Regions from separate parts of the Nocardia sp. NPDC058176 genome, predicted to be linked through region 2. Evidence: riboswitches for the same ligand, from Rfam matches in the RefSeq annotation. Region 2 holds a riboswitch; each other region holds the start of a gene.
The links. Region 2 has a riboswitch for cobalamin ahead of cobN (cobaltochelatase subunit CobN). Riboswitches for the same ligand answer to the same signal wherever they lie in the genome.

Region 1: linked by a shared signal. The riboswitch ahead of ACFVVM_RS05835 (ABC transporter substrate-binding protein) and the one ahead of cobN (cobaltochelatase subunit CobN) in region 2 are both predicted to bind cobalamin.
Region 3: linked by a shared signal. The riboswitch ahead of glyA (serine hydroxymethyltransferase) and the one ahead of cobN (cobaltochelatase subunit CobN) in region 2 are both predicted to bind cobalamin.

What each region holds. Positions count from the first base shown of each region.
Region 1 covers NZ_JBHVVA010000001.1:1,241,308-1,244,575, forward strand. The annotation lists gene ACFVVM_RS05825 (glucosyl-3-phosphoglycerate synthase) at 1-64, opposite strand, end outside; gene ACFVVM_RS05830 (TerD family protein) at 307-1,842, shown strand; cobalamin riboswitch at 1,869-2,083, shown strand; gene ACFVVM_RS05835 (ABC transporter substrate-binding protein) at 2,112-3,149, shown strand; gene ACFVVM_RS05840 (FecCD family ABC transporter permease) at 3,146-3,268, shown strand, end outside.
Region 2 covers NZ_JBHVVA010000001.1:2,304,194-2,307,461, reverse strand. The annotation lists gene ACFVVM_RS10750 (MerR family transcriptional regulator) at 1-636, shown strand, start outside; gene ACFVVM_RS10745 (hypothetical protein) at 633-1,115, shown strand; cobalamin riboswitch at 1,208-1,331, shown strand; gene cobN (cobaltochelatase subunit CobN) at 1,372-3,268, shown strand, end outside.
Region 3 covers NZ_JBHVVA010000005.1:397,247-400,514, forward strand. The annotation lists gene ACFVVM_RS26195 (short-chain fatty acyl-CoA regulator family protein) at 1-294, shown strand, start outside; gene ACFVVM_RS26200 (hypothetical protein) at 374-820, shown strand; cobalamin riboswitch at 861-1,092, shown strand; gene glyA (serine hydroxymethyltransferase) at 1,161-2,456, shown strand; gene ACFVVM_RS26210 (TetR/AcrR family transcriptional regulator C-terminal domain-containing protein) at 2,584-3,268, shown strand, end outside.

The sequences.
Region 1 (3,268 bases), 1.1 Mb from region 2:
GGGCGGGGACGATCACCGAGACCCGGCGACCCAGCTTGCGGTCGATCAGCGCACGGACGTCCATGGCCTCCAGTGAACGACACAGCGGCCGCGTCCGCGACCGATGTTCCGGGACGCTGTGATCGAAGCCAACGCGCGAACCGGCGGCGCTATCGAGCGGGACAAGGGTGAACACCGCGCCGGGGTGATCACCTCGTGCGCGACCCGCCGTGGCACCGGCGCCCGGCAGGTACGGTGGGAGCGGAGTCGCGCCGATCACCTCGATCGGGCGCGACGGTCGGCGCACGGATGGGGTAGGAGCACGACATGAGTGGGACCGCGGCAACCGTCGGCGAGGTGTCCAAGGGGTCGAAGACCGATCTGGTCGACGGGCGCTACACCGTGCGCATCGACCTCGACAGCCCGGCGGGGGCGGTGGATGTGTCCGCGGTGCTGGTGACCGCCGACGGCAAGGTGCGCTCCGACGCCGATTTCGTCTTCTTCAACAATCCCTCGGCGCCCGGCGTGCAGCTGGAATCCGATGCTGTTGTGTCGGTGGACCTTTCGGCATTGCCCGCCGACATCCATCGGGTCGTGATCGCGGGCAGCACCGAGGCACAGGAGATTCGGTTCGGTGAGGTCACCGGGTTGCGGATCTCGATCGCCGGTGCGAGTCAGTCGTTGACCTTCGTGCCGCCGGGTCTGGACAGCGAGACGGTGTTGCAGGCCGTCGCGCTGTATCGCCGGGGGAGCGGGTGGCGGCTCGACGCGGTCGGGCAGGGATACAGCGCCGGGCTCGCGGCCTTCGCGACCGAGCACGGGATCTCCGTCGACGAGGAACCCGCCGCGCCGCAACCCGTTGCGCCGCAACACCCCGCGCCGCCGCAGTCTTTCGCGCCGCCGCAGCCTGCTGGTGCGCCACAGTTCCCCGTGCCGCCGCAGCCTGGCGCACCGCAGTACCCCGCACCGCCGCAGTCTTTCGCGCCGCCCCAGCCTGCCGGTGCGCCGCAGTTTCCCGGGCAGCCGCACCCTGCCGCGCCGCCCCAATACGGCCAGCAGCAAGCCCCCTTCGCGACGCCTGCCGGTGCGCCACAACAGGTTCCGCCCGCCTCAGGACCCGCGATCGACCTCCGCAAGGTCGACGTCGTCCTCACCAAGGATTCGCCGAGCCGCCGCGCCAGCATCGACCTGCGCAAGGGTGACCCGGGCTACGTCCTCACCGTCGGCCTCGAATGGGACGGGCGCGGTGCGAAATACGACCAGCACGGCCGCGTCACCCAGTTCGGGGTCGGTGACCTCGACGTGTACTTCTTCTGCCGCAACGAGGTCACCGGCGACTACGTCGTGATCAGCGGTGAGAAGGGGCACCAGGGTGACCTGAACACCTGGCCGTTCATGCACCACCAGGGCGACAGCCGCGGCCCCGGCGCCAACAACCTGCCCGCCACCGAGCAAGTGATCGTGCGCCCCACCGAGAACGGCGACCTGCTGCTCAACGTCTACCAGTCCGTCGACAACGGCGCGGGCGCCATCGACAAGTTCGGCAACCCGCGCGTGCGCGTCCGCTACGGCCGCCCCGGTCCCGACGGCCTGCCGGGTCCCGACGCCGACCAGATCACCGTCGTGATCGGCAACGGCAAGAACTCCTTCTGGGCCACCGTCGCCCACATCGACGTCCGCGAGGGCATCCTCACCGTCGATGGCACCGTCCAGTACAGCCGGGCCTTCAGCGAGCGCATGCCTGTCCTCGACACCGCGGGCAATTGGGTCCGTTCCGCGAAGAACGGCCCCGTCGGTCGCAGCAAGAAGAGCAACGGTCTGGGTCTGAGCACCTACTCCGGCCGCTGCCCCGACGCCCGCTGATCGCGCGATGACCCGGGGGAAGTCGACCGTCCAGTAGTGATCTTGGTACAGTCCCCGAGCCGTGGTGTTCGGGAAATCGGTGTGAAACCGGTGCGGCCCTCGCCACTGTGATCGGGAGCGACGGATCGATCCGGACGGCTGTTGTCGTCCGGAGCCACTGGGGCACGTGTGCCCTGGGAAGGTGGATCCGTCGCGCGAATCCCCGTCAGCCAGGAGACCGGCCACGGCTACGCAGTAACCGTTCCACGAGGACCTGGAAGGCCGTCACCGTGACCCTGTCTGTTGTCGCGCGCCTACGTACCGGTGCGCTGATCGCTTGTGCGGTCGTCGTCGCCGGTTGTGGTGTGCAGCCCGAATCCGAAGCCACCGGCGCGAACGCCGTGACCCGCGCGAACTGCGGGATCGACATCACCGTCGGCGCACCGCCGCAGCGCATCTACGCCGCCTACCAGCCCTCGATCGAGATCGCGCACGCGCTCGGTGTCACCGACCGGCTCGTCGGCACCGCGTTCCTCGACTCCACGGTACTGCCCGAATACCAGGACGCGCAGGCGAAGTCGGCCTATGTCGAGAAGCTGCCGAGTCGCGACGAATTGCTCTCCCAGAAGCCCGATTTCGTGCTGTCGGGGTTCAACGGCGTGTTCGCCAAGTCGGCGCAGAACAGCGTCGGCACCCGCGCGAGCCTGCACGAGCTGGGCGTACAGACCTGGGTCGTGAGCCCGCTGTGCCCGAGCGCCGACGGACTCGCCGACGAGGCGATCGACCCCAAGACCGTGCGGTTCGAGAACGTGTACGCGGATCTGCGTGACCTCGGAGCACTCTGGGGTGTCTCAGACCGGGCCGAGGACGTGGTCACGGAGCTGAGCGCGCGGATCGCCGCGGTCGGCGCGAAGGTGGCGGACGCGCCGAAGCCGAGGGTCGCGGTGATCACGCCCAAGGACGACGGCACCTACACCGCCGCCGGTGGCATCGACTTCATCACCCAGATCATCGAGGCGGCGGGCGGGGTGAACGCCTTCGCCGACCTCACCGAGCGCCGCAACGTCCAGATCGGCGCCGAGGAGCTCATCGCCCGCGACCCCGACATCATTCTCACCAGCGCCTGCTGCAAGGCCACCTACACCCGCGCCGACGGACAGCCCCAGGTCGACAAGCTCGTCGGCAATCCGGCCTTCGCGAACCTGACCGCGGTCCGCAACGGCGTCGTGCATCCGTTCCTGTTCGCCGATCGCGCCGCCGGTGTGCGGATCGCGCACGCCACCGAACTGGTCGCCGAGCTGATCCACCCCGATCTGTTCGGACGGTGACGCTCGCCGTTCGCGGCACCGGCCTGATCCTGGCCGGTGCGGCGCTCGCCGCTGTCTGCGTGGCCTCGATCCTGATCGGCTCGCACCCGCTCACCCTCGACCAGGCGTTCGCGGCGTTC
Region 2 (3,268 bases):
CCGGTCGCGAAGACCCGGACACCCGACCCAGTTCCGCAAGAACTCGCGATCGGCGCCCACGAACCCGATCGCCGCCGGTGCCGCCGCTCGCCCGAAGTGTTCCCCGACTACCGGGCGATGCTCGCCGCCCTACCCCCGGCGCGTACCCGAGTAGTGCTCGCCCGCGCGGCGTTCCTCACCGCACTCGAAGAATCCGGTTCACCCGTCATCGCCCTATGCCTGACCCCGCCGAACACAGTGGCCCTCACCGAATTCCTCCCGGTGCCGACGACCGACACCGAGTCGCCGCACCAATCCATCAACCCCGCGGGCGGGTCGTCTGCCACCAGGCCCGGGCCGGAGCACTCGCCGCAGATCGGCGCCACCCCCGCGTACAGGTCGCTCACGAGCCGAGATCGATGGCCGTCGGCCCCCGCCACCCGCTCGCTCCCCGCAGTGATCACCGGCCCGGCGATCACCATCCATTTCGCCGTCACCACCCTCTATCCCGCGGTCGCCGCCGCGGTCGGCCCCGACGTGATGCTCGATCTCATCGCCCCCGATCTGCCCGCCGGTATCCGCTCCGCCGACGACGGCGACCTGTTCACCCTTGCCATGCCGTGCCGCCCCGAACCGACCGAGGAGCCCGCCCGATGACCACCACCGATGCCGTGATTACCCGAATCACGCAGGCCGTCACCGACTTCCGCGCCGATGCCACCGACACCACCCGCGCCGTGCTGCTGGACCTCTGGACCGAGATCGGTGTCGCGGGCGACCCACTGCACCGCTGCACCCTCGCCCACTACCTGGCCGACGCCTACGACGACCCCGCCGAAGCCCTCGTGTGGAATGTCCGCGCCCTCGACGCCGCCGACGCGCTCACCGACGCCCGCGTGCACGACCACCACGCGGGCCTGCGGGTCGCGGGCTTCTACCCGTCCCTGCACCTCAACCTCGCCGACGACTTCCGCCGCCTCGGCGCCTTCCCGGCCGCCACCCGCCACCTCACCGCCGCGACCACCCACCTGCACACCCTCCCCGACGACGACTACGGCACCATGATCCGCCGCGCCCTCACCGAGGTGACGGCCGCCGTCACCGCCAACGACACCACCCCGCGCCCCACTCCCTGACCAAGATCACCACGCTCTGGTGGCGGGCGGCTCTCGGCCGATGCCGCCATCAGAGCGTGGTGATCACATGTCCAGTCCGGGGGACGGGGCGGGAAAGTTGCTGGGGGGAGGGGGCCAGTACGATCGGGATGCTCGGCGGGTGACGAGGAAACCGGTGGAAATCCGGTGCGGTCGCGCCACTGTGAACAGCCAGACCCTCTCCGGCGAGCACCGCACACCCACCGATGGGCGCGTCACCCGAGGAAGGTCTCACCCTGTGATCCTGCTGCTGTCCACCTCCGACACCGATCTGCTGAGCGCACGCGCGAGCGGCGCCGAGTACCGGTGGGGCAACCCGGCCCGGCTGCTGGTGGACGACCTGCCGGGGCTCCTCGACGGCGCGGATCTGGTGATCGTGCGCATTCTCGGCGGCAAGCGCGCCTGGGAGGAGGGCCTGGACGCGATCCGTGCCAGTGGGGTGCCGATGGTGGCGCTGGGCGGCGAGATCGCGCCCGACGCCGAGCTGATGGAATGCTCGACGGTGCCGGTGGGCGTCGCGGCCGACGCGCACAACTACCTCGCCGCCGGCGGCGCCGAGAACCTGCGCCAGCTGCACAATTTCCTCTCCGACACGGCCCTGCTCACCGGCCACGGCTTCGACCCGCCGGTGCAGCTGCCCACCTGGGGCGAACTCGACCGCACCGCGCGCATTCTCGAACCGCACGCACCCACGGTCGCCGTCGTCTACTACCGCGCCCAGCATCTCGCGGGCAACACCGCCTACATCGACGCCCTGTGCACGGCGATCGAAGCCAAGGGCGCCAAGGCGCTGCCCGTCTATGCGGCCTCCCTGCGCACCGCCGAACCCGAACTGCTCACCCTGCTCGGCCGCGCCGACGCCCTCGTGGTCACCGTCCTCGCCGCGGGCGGCAGCAAGCCCGCCACCGCTTCGGCCGGTGGTGACGACGAGGCCTGGGATGTGGCCGCCCTGGCCGCTCTCGACGTGCCGATCCTGCAGGGCCTGTGCCTGACCAGCGGCCGCGCGCAGTGGGAGGCCAACGATGACGGCCTGTCCCCGCTCGACGTGGCCACCCAGGTCGCGGTGCCCGAATTCGACGGCCGCATCATCACCGTGCCGTTCTCGTTCAAGGAATTCGACGCCGACGGCCTGTCCGCCTACGTCCCTGATCCCGAACGCGCCGCCAGGGTCGCTGGTATCGCGGTGCGTCACGCCCGCCTCCGCCACATCCCGGCCGCGGACAAGCGGATCGCGATCATGCTCTCCGCCTACCCGACCAAGCACGCCCGCATCGGCAATGCCGTCGGCCTCGACACCCCCGCCAGTGCGATCCGCCTGCTCACCGAACTGCGTAGCGCCGGTTACGATCTCGGCGAGCCCGGCGAGATCCCCGGCCTCGAGGAAGGCGACGGCGACGCGCTCATCCACGCCCTGATCGCCGCGGGCGGTCAGGACCCGGACTGGCTCAGCGCCGAACAGCTCGAAGGCAATCCGATCCGCATCGGCGCCACCACCTACACCCGCTGGTTCGACTCGCTGCCCGAGGACCTGCGCGAGGCCGTGAACGAGGCGTGGGGCCCGCCGCCCGGCGAGCTCTACGTCGACCGCTCGGCCGACCCGAAGGGCGAGATCGTCATCGCCGCACTGCGTTTCGGCAATGTGGTGCTGATGGTGCAGCCGCCTCGCGGCTTCGGCGAGAACCCCGTCGCCATCTACCACGACCCCGATCTGCCGCCCAGCCACCACTACCTCGCCGCCTACCGCTGGCTGTCCGCGCCCGACGGTTTCGGCGCCGACGCCATGGTGCACCTGGGCAAGCACGGCAACCTCGAATGGCTGCCCGGCAAAACCCTCGGCATGTCGGCCTCCTGCGGCACCGACGCCGCCCTCGGCGACCTCCCGCTGATCTACCCGTTCCTGGTCAACGACCCCGGCGAGGGCACCCAGGCCAAGCGCCGCGCCCACGCCACCCTCGTCGACCACCTCATCCCGCCGATGGCGCGCGCCGAGACCTACGGCGACATCTCCCGCCTCGAACAGCTCCTCGACGAGCACGCCAACATCTCCGCCCTCGACCCGGCCAAGCTGCCCGCCATCCGCCAGCAGATCTGGACGCTGATGCGCGCGGCCAAGATGGACCACGACCTCGGCCTGG
Region 3 (3,268 bases), on a different contig from region 2:
CTGGCCCGCACCACCGACGAGAGCGCGCCCGGATACCTTTCCGCCAAAAGGGATTTCGCCATCGGACTGGGGTGCGACCTGGCCTATGCCGAGAAGCTGGTCTACTCCCACGGCCTGCCGATCCACGACGAGGCCACCGCGGTCCCGATCGGCGCGGGCTGCAAGATCTGCGAACGCCACGAGTGCGCGCAGCGCGCCTTCCCGCAACTGGGCCGCGCGATCCGGGTCGACCAGAACCGCGCGGCCAACATCCCGTACACGCCGGTCGACCGCGCGGCACGGGCCTCGCGGTAGCTGCCTGCGGCGCACCGCGTAGCGGCGATCGCGATCGCGGCGTGGGAGGGCATTGCCGGACGCGGTGGCCTCCGGCATCATCGACCTCGTGACCAAGGTGAGCCTGACCACCGAGCTGCCGATCTCCGCCGAGCTGGCCCGCTCGCTCGCCGCCAAACCCGAACTGTTCGCCTACGTCGTCCGGCCGTACCTGCGGGTGCCGGGGATGAGCATTCCCGAGCACATCGAACCGGGCGCACTGGGTTCGGCCCGGCTCTGGCTGTTCGGGATCGTCCCGCTGTGGACCCACCGTCTGCGGATCGTCTCGCTCGACGAGTTCGAGATCTACACCAACGAGCACGGCGGCCCGCTGCGCGTCTGGAATCACCGGCTGACGTTCGCACCCCTCGGCCCGAACAGTTGCCGCTACACCGACGAGATCGAGATCGAGGACGGCCTGCACGGCCTCGCGACCCGCGCCTTCATCCACCTGATGTTCCGCCACCGGCACCGCCGCTGGCGGGCGCTGGCCCGGGTCCTCGCCTGAGACCGGGCTCTCCGCTCGCCGAGCTGCCCATCTATGCTGTTCGCGCAGCTGGTTCGCTGGTGACGACGTTTACGGGAGCCCCCGATCCGTCACGAGCGTCGAAAGAGGGAACCCGGTGGGAATCCGGGACTGTCCCGCAGCGGTGAACAGGAACGACCGCCGTCATCGGCACTGGACGCGCACGTCCGGGAAGCGACGGCCAGTAGGTCGACCCGAGGATTCCGGGTCGATGCCCGTGAGTCCGAAGACCTGCCCGCTGTGCCGGATACGCCGTATCCGGCGGCCGTCGCCTCGCGGATCTGGCGGCGATCATCCTTGCTAGCCAACGGAGTTCGAACCTGTGGTTGTTTCCAGCACCTCTGTCAATGATCTGTCCCTCGACGAGCTTGATCCCGAGTTGGCCGCCGCGATGGCAGGCGAACTCGCCCGCGAACGCGACACCCTCGAAATGATCGCCTCGGAGAACTTCGTCCCCCGCGCGGTCCTGCAAGCCCAAGGCTCGGTCCTGACCAACAAATACGCCGAGGGCTACCCCGGACGCCGCTACTACGGTGGCTGCGAAGCCGTCGACGTCGTCGAAACCCTGGCCCGTGACCGCGCCAAAGAACTCTTCGGCGCCGAATTCGCCAACGTCCAACCCCACTCCGGCGCCCAAGCCAACGCCGCCGTACTCATGGCGTTGATGAACCCCGGCGAAACGTTGTTGGGTCTCGACCTCGCCCACGGTGGGCATTTGACCCACGGCATGCGGTTGAACTTCTCGGGCAAGCTCTACGACGTCCACTCCTACGGAGTGTCCAAAGAAGACCACCGCATCGACATGGACGAAGTCCGTGACATCGCGATCAAAGCCAAACCGAAGGTCATCGTGGCCGGTTGGTCGGCCTACCCGCGTCATCAGGACTTCGCGCGCTTCCGGGAGATCGCCGACGAGGTCGGGGCCTACCTGTGGGTCGACATGGCCCACTTCGCCGGCCTGGTCGCCGTGGGCCTGCATCCTTCCCCGGTCCCGTATGCCGATGTCGTGTCCTCCACCGTCCACAAAACGTTGGGTGGCCCGCGCTCCGGGTTGATTCTGGCCAAGCAGGAATTCGCCAAGAAGCTCAACAGTGCGGTGTTCCCCGGGCAGCAGGGCGGGCCGCTCATGCATGTGATCGCGGCCAAGGCCGCGGCGTTCAAGATCGCCGCGACCGACGAATTCACCGACCGCCAGCAACGGACCCTCGCCGGTGCCCGGATCCTGGCCGAACGCCTCACCGGCGCCGATGTCGCCGACAAGGGTGTTTCGGTGTTGACCGGCGGCACCGACGTCCACCTCGTCCTGGTCGATCTGCGTAACTCCGAACTCGACGGCCAGCAGGGCGAGGACTTGCTCCACGAGGTCGGGATCACGGTCAACCGCAACGCGGTCCCGTTCGACCCCCGTCCCCCGATGGTCACCTCCGGTCTGCGGATCGGCACCGCCGCCCTGGCCACCCGCGGCTTCGGTGACAGCGAGTTCACCGAGGTCGCCGACATCATCGCCGCGACCCTGGCAGGCACTTCCGATACCGAAACCCTGCGGGGTCGGGTCTCGAAGCTGGCGCAGAGTGTCCCGTTGTATCAAGGCCTGGAGGACTGGAACCTCCTCGGCTGACCATCCACCCCGAGGCCGATGGCCCGGTCCACCCCCAAGGCCCGGACCATCGGCACACCGGACCAACCGCCTTGTCAACGCTGTAGGCCTACACTGATCACCAGTCGACGCAGACGGAGGTGCCCCGATGGCCGAAAGTTCGACAGACCGGCCAGAACCACGCTTCGGACGCCCCAGCGGACCCGTGACCAGGGAATCGGTGCTCGCCGCCGCGCTCACGATCGTCGACCGTGACGGTGTCGACGCGCTGTCGATGCGGCGGCTCGCCGAGGCGGTCGGGCGCGATCCGATGGTGATCTACCGGCACCTGCCGAACAAGGCCGCCGTGCTCGACGGCGTGGCCGAACTCGTCTTCGAACAGCTGACCGTCGACGCCGACGATCCCGACTGGATCGCCCAGCTGCGCGCGGTCGCCCGCGCGTTCCGCGCGATGGCCCTCGCGCACCCCAATGTCGTTCCGCTGCTGGTGACCCGGCCGCTGTCCACCCCGCTCGGGATGCGGCCGCCCGCGGTGGTCCGCCCGCTCGAAGGCGTCCTGCGCCTGCTCACCACGGCGGGCTTCACCGGCGCCGACGCGCTGCACGTCTACCGCGCGCTGTTCGGCTTCCTCTACGGCCACGTGCTCAACGAACTGCAGGAGATCGTCGAGCGGCCCGAGGAATCCGACGAGGTCCTGCGCCTGGGCCTGCACCGGCTGCCGATCGGCGAATTCCCGCTGTTGCGCGCGCTGGCCCCGACCCTGGCCGCCTACGACGGCGCCGCCGAACTCGAACGCGGCCTCGACATCCTGCTCACCGGCCTCACCGCCACCC